DNA from 2 places in the Companilactobacillus alimentarius DSM 20249 genome. Region 2 is predicted to be linked to the other one. Evidence: a T-box and tRNA genes for the amino acid it is inferred to sense, from the RefSeq annotation. Region 2 holds a T-box; the other holds one or more tRNA genes.
What was found. The T-box of region 2 lies ahead of leuS (leucine--tRNA ligase). A T-box ahead of a tRNA ligase gene usually reads a tRNA of that ligase, here a tRNA-Leu.
Positions count from the first base shown of each region.

Region 1: it encodes a tRNA-Leu, which carries the amino acid that the T-box ahead of leuS (leucine--tRNA ligase) is inferred to sense. The anticodon was not compared.

Region 1 is NZ_CP018867.1:1,236,167-1,239,384, forward strand. It holds gene LA20249_RS05940 (helix-turn-helix domain-containing protein) at 1-62, opposite strand, end outside; gene LA20249_RS05945 (tRNA dihydrouridine synthase) at 352-1,341, shown strand; tRNA gene LA20249_RS05950 (tRNA-Leu) at 1,409-1,494, opposite strand; gene LA20249_RS05955 (SprT family protein) at 1,543-1,998, opposite strand; gene LA20249_RS05960 (hypothetical protein) at 2,000-2,434, opposite strand; gene LA20249_RS05965 (glycosyltransferase family 2 protein) at 2,440-3,218, opposite strand, start outside.
Region 2 is NZ_CP018867.1:956,139-959,356, forward strand. It holds gene leuS (leucine--tRNA ligase) at 1-1,739, opposite strand, end outside; T-box leader at 1,780-1,991, opposite strand; gene LA20249_RS12005 (glucosaminidase domain-containing protein) at 1,990-3,218, opposite strand, start outside.

The DNA.
Region 1 (3,218 bases), 280 kb from region 2:
AAATTCATTTCTCGTCTTTTATTATAAATAATAGATCCAAGAAACAAGAACAACACTCCCATCTATCTAATATCAATATTTATCAGTAATACTATACCACCTTATAAAAAAATATATACTTCATTTAATGTTATTAATGTTAAATTTTAAATACATAATTATGATATAACGACTATTTAATGAATTAAACAGTGATATTAAGGCGATTTTTTAAAATTTAGTTGTATTATTTTAATTTTCTCAAAAATTAATTAAAAGATTCAAAACTGACTCTAATAAGCTACAAAATTAGCCTAAAAAAATTGAAACTAGTATTATGAATAGTAACGTATATAAAAGGAGTAATTGAAAGTGACAGAATCAACATTTTGGTCGCAAATAGCAAAAAAAGCTAAAAAACAACAGCGACCTTTCTTTACCATGGCGCCTATGGAGGCTGTAAGCAATACCGTTTTTCGTCAAGTCATTGCTAAAGCAAGTGCACCAGATACTTTCTTTAGTGAATTCGTTTATGCTAAAGGAATAACTGATAAAACAACTAAATTTCCAGTTGACGGACGACTTTTTATTGATCCTAGAGAACAAAAGAAACCAGTCGTTCAACTTTGGGGAGATGTCGCCAGTGACTTTGCTAGTGGAGCTGAATTTTTAAAAAGCCATGGCTTTTCAGCTGTGGATATAAATACCGGCTGTCCAGATAAAACAGTTATTAAAAATCATGGTGGCACTTACTTGATTCGCAATCCAGAAAAAATTGACGATATTGTTGCTGCTACTAAACAATCTAATCTGGCCGTTAGTATCAAAACTCGATTAGGATATAGTAAAGTTGATGAATTTAACAGTTGGATTCCTAAGCTTTTGAGCCAACAAACTGATCTTCTAACTGTCCATTTGAGAACTAAGATGGAAATGAGTAAAGTTCCTGCGCATTATGAAGTAATTGATGATCTTATTAAAATGCGTGATGAAATTGCTCCACAAACTTTATTGCAGATTAATGGCGATATTCCCGATTACCAAGCTGGGCTCAAATTAGCTCAAGAACACCCCGGTCTCGATGGCATTATGATTGGTCGTGGAGTTTTTGCCAATCCTTTTGCCTTTGAACAAAATCAAAAAAAACATTCTTTGAATGAATTATTAAGCTTGTTACGTATGCAACTCGATTTGTTTGACGACTTTGCCACACACTATGATGTTCCGCGTTTTCCATCATTAAAACGTTTCTTTAAAATCTATGCTCGTCCTGAATTGGGTGCTATTGACTTACGTAATGAAATGATGCAAGCTAAATCAACTGATGAAGTCCGTCAGATTCTAGATGATTTTCAGAAATAGATAAAAAATAAGAGGAACAACCACAATGGTTATTCCTCTTATTTTTATCTAAATTTGTTTAAACAGATGCGGGTAAGAAGATTCGAACTTCCACGGAGATAATTCTCCACAAGATCCTTAGTCTTGCGCGTCTGCCAATTCCGCCATACCCGCATGCAACAGAAACTATTATACATATAATCAAATAAATTATCAAGATGATTATTTAATATCTCGTAAATAGACTAATTTTCCATGACATTTACCACAAACATAACGTTTAGTATCAATTCTTCGTACCCTTCGATAGATTGTTTGACAGTGACTACATTGATATAAGTGATAATTTTTAGATCTTACAGTGCGCTGGATTGGTGAATAGCGTAGACCATCCACCTGTTTTAAAAGTACCTTGAAACTATGATCTCGATGTTGAGCTGGCAAGCCATCATTATACAAATGATAATGACACAATTCATGTTTAATGACCCCTACCAATGTCTCATAACCAAATTGTCGATAAATTTTAGGGTTGATATCAATATTACGATCACGTAAATGAAATCTCCCACCAGTGGTTTTTAAACGGTTATTAAAATATGCCTGATGAACAAAAGGCTTCCCAAAATATTCTTGAGAAACCTTCTTCACTAATTCATTTAATTCTAAATCAGACATATTAAGCTAAATCAGTCAACTTTTGAATTAATTTTGAAAACTTATCCATTGCTTCATCTTGTTCTTTTTCAGAAGCGTCAAATCTATGACGGTCAATTTTTTTATCATCGCCAATACTATCAGTCATTTCACCACAAGCTTCAACATACTTTCTAAAGGCTGAAACCAATGTGATATGCGTCCCCATTAATCTTGCAGGAGCGCGACCCTTATCTAATTTAGCAAGTGTCTCTTGATACTTTTTAGTTCCAGAAGCAAAATCCTTTTGAATCTTTACATATTCTACGCTGTCAATTTGATCAACTTTACTACGATCCAGTGCATCACGAAGCTTCTCAAATTCAGGATTTAATTTATCTTGTTCTTCTTGAATAGTTTGAACAGTTGCATTAATCAAATTACCATATTGCATTGCTTTTTTTTGTGCAGCATTCATAACAGTTACCTCTTATTTTCTTGTTGTGTCTTCTCAGTATAAATATCTCTTTCAATTGTAAATCTAGGGCGACCTTTAACTTCACTAAAGATTTTACCGACATATTCGCCAATCACACTAATACTAATTAATTGTACACCACCGAGTGCCCAAATAGATATCATTAGTGATGACCAACCTTCGACAACGTTTCCGTTGATTTTTTGAACCAAACTATAGATCAACAATACGATACTAATCAAAACGATGAAAAATCCTAATCCCATAATCATCTTAATCGGAACAATTGAAAAAGAAGTAATTCCATCAATTGCAAACTTGATCATTTTACGCAAAGGATATTTCGAAACGCCGGCAAAACGCTCCTTGCGGGCATAAAATACTTTAGCTGATTTAAAACCTACCAAAGGCACGATTCCTCGCAAAAATAAATTACGTTCTTTATAGCTCAACAACACCTTGCAAGCACGTTGGCTCATTAGTCGATAGTCAGCGGAATCCGGTACTAACTTAACGCCTAGAAACCCCATGAAACGGTAGAACATTTCTGCCGTCCCACGTTTAAAAGCTGTATCAGTATCACGATTATTCCTAACCCCGTAAACAATTTCTGCACCTTGTAAATATTCGTTAACCATTTTCGGTATGGCATTAACATCATCTTGTAAATCGGCATCTATCGTTATAACGGCATCAGAATCTTCTGAGGCTGTTGTTACACCTGCTAATAAGGCCCCTTGGTGACCAAAATTACGACTCAATTTCACACCTGAAACGCAATTAT
Region 2 (3,218 bases):
TTACCCTTTGACTTAGACATCTTTTCATGACCCTTACCAAGAATCATTCCTTGATTAAATAATTTTTGGAATGGTTCCTTAGTTGGTACAACACCTAGGTCATACAATACCTTATGCCAAAATCTTGCATAGAGTAAGTGAAGCACCGCATGTTCTGCCCCACCAATGTAAAGATCAACTGGTAGCCATTGTTTTAGCAAATCATAATCAGCTAATTCTTTATCATTATGTGGATCAATATATCTTAGGTAATACCATGAAGAACCGGCCCACTGTGGCATTGTGTTAGTCTCACGACGTCCCTTACGACCATTCTTATCCACGACATTGACCCAATCAGTCAAGTTTGCCAATGGACTCTCACCAGTACCTGATGGCTTGATATCACTATCTTCAGGCAACTTAAGTGGCAATTCATCTTCAGGAACTAGTGAAGTTGTACCATCTTCCCAATGAATAACTGGGATTGGTTCACCCCAGTATCTTTGACGGGAGAAGACCCAATCACGAAGACGATAATTGACTTTCTTCTTACCGATTCCCTTGTCTTCTAAGTATTCAACCATACGACTGATGGCATCTTCCTTATTTAGACCATCCAAAAAATCAGAATTGATATGTTTGCCATCGCCAGTAATTGCTCCATCATCCAAATTACCTTCAATAACTTGTTTCATTGGCAAATTGAACTTCTTAGCAAAGGCAAAATCACGATCATCATGTGCTGGTACGGCCATAACGGCACCTGTACCATAAGTTACTAGTACATAATCAGAGATCCAAACTGGAATTTTGTCGCCATTGACTGGATTAATTGCATAAGCACCAGTGAAAACGCCTGTTTTTTCATCGTTTAAATCAGTCCGATCAAGATCAGATTTGTGTGACACTTCTTCTTTATAGGCATCGACAGCACTCTTTTGCTCAGGAGTTGTGATCTTATCAACTAAGTCATGTTCAGGTGCTAGAACCATATATTGAACACCAAAGGCAGTATCTGGTCTAGTTGTGAAAATATTGACTTTTTCATCATGATCAACTAATGGGAAAGTGATTTGAGCTCCGACAGAACGACCGATCCAATTACGTTGCATTTCCTTGATACTTTCAGGCCAATCAATGTCATCTAAGTCATCAATCAATCTGTCAGCGTATGCTGTAATCTTCAACATCCATTGACGCATAGGTTTTCTAATAACTGGGAAACCACCACGCTCAGTTTTGCCATCAATGATTTCCTCATTAGCAACAACTGTTCCTAAATCAGGAGACCAGTTAACTGGAACCTCAGCCTCATAAGCCAGACCCTTTTTATACATTTGTTCAAAGATCCATTGAGTCCATTTATAAAACTTAGGATCAGTTGTTTGAACTTCACGGTCCCAATCATATGAAAAGCCAAGTGAATTGATCTGACGTTTGAAATTTTGAATATTCTTCTCAGTGAAATCAGCTGGTGTATGCCCAGTATTCAAAGCGTACTGTTCAGCTGGAAGCCCAAAGGCATCAAACCCCATGGGATGTAAAACATTATATCCTTGAGCACGCTTCATTCTAGCGATGATGTCTGTTGCAGTATACCCCTCTGGATGTCCCACATGTAGTCCTTGTCCTGATGGATATGGGAACATATCCAAAGCATAGAAGTTTTTCTTCTTTGGATCATTAGTAGTTCTAAAAGTATCATGCTCTTTCCAATACTTTTGCCATTTCTTTTCTACGGTATTGTGATTGTACATATTTCTCCTCCTATACAAAAAAAGCCCTATGATTTTAAAATCATAGGACGAATTATCGCGTTACCACCTAAGTTCCGCACCAAATAAGTACGACTCTCAAAATCCTTAACGAGGATCAGGCGCAGTCACTTACTTAGTTTCGGCAACTATTGTCAGTGGACGAGTTCGAAAATAAAAATCTACGCATTCACATCAACATGCGCTTTCTGTAAAGAATTTTTATAATCTACTACTTCCGTTGTCTTATATCTTATACCAATAATGTTTGTCCGACAACCAATAAATCTGAATTAAGATTATTTAATTTCTTAATATTGTCAACCGTCGTCTGAGCTTGTGAAGCAATTGAATCAATCGTATCACCGTTTTGAACTGTTACAGATTTATTGTCTTGGTCACTTGAATCATTATTAGAATCATTAGAACTATAATCATTTTGGACATTAATTGCAGTTGAATCTGAATCAGAATCAGAGTCGTCAGCTGGAACATATTTCTTCACACCGTCACGTTCATCTTGAACAACAACTGGCGCTTGTTTAGTCCCATAAGCATCCCCAACGTTACCAACATCGCCATCTTCGCTAGTTGTATTATTACTATTAGTCGTTGTGGCTGTATTAACCATATTAACATTGCTATTCTGGCTAGCTGATAATGGTTGACCATCTTCTCCGATAACTTGCGTAATAACTAAAGTCTTACCTGGATAAACATAACTGCCAGTCTTTAAATTATTAATACTCATTAAATCCTCAACAGAAATATTAAACTTATCGGCAATTGATTGTAAAGTATCACCTTGAGCCACAGTATAAGTTTTATCTTTGTTAGTTGTATCTTGATCAAATCGAGTTAAATTATACTTTTCAATCATACTATTTAATTTGTCAGCATAAGTCGTATCGGTCGCATAACGACCTGTCAAAAATTTAGTTGCGTCTTTATAAGAGGTAGTGTTACTCTTCCAAGCACCTGCATAAAGTTGCGAATTGCCAGAAGTACCGCCTCTTAATAATGAAACGTAATCCTCAAGCGATTCCTTGTAGGAAGGATACTTTCTGAAATTAGAATCAATGGAATAAAGATTACCACTACCATCATCTTCTTGAGTACCCATATTTACGGATTCGCCATTATAATCTCCCTTAATACCAAAGAGATTATAATTAGGAGCACTAGCCAATCCACTAGTTCCCCAACCGCTTTCAACCATTGCCTGCGCAATCATTACGGAGGCATAAAGGTCGTTGTTTGAGGCAAGCTTACGGGCAGAGTTACCGATATAATCAAGGAATTGTTGATCCCCGGTACCTTTAGAACTAACTGGAGTATTAGTGATCGTTGAATTTTGAGATAATAAATTATTAACAGACAAAGCTTCAGCTTTAACTGGTGTCGGAGTGGAAATATCGGCAATTTCAGCCACAGCAGCACCGACAAACATACTGGAACCCAAAATCGTCATATTTTTACGCA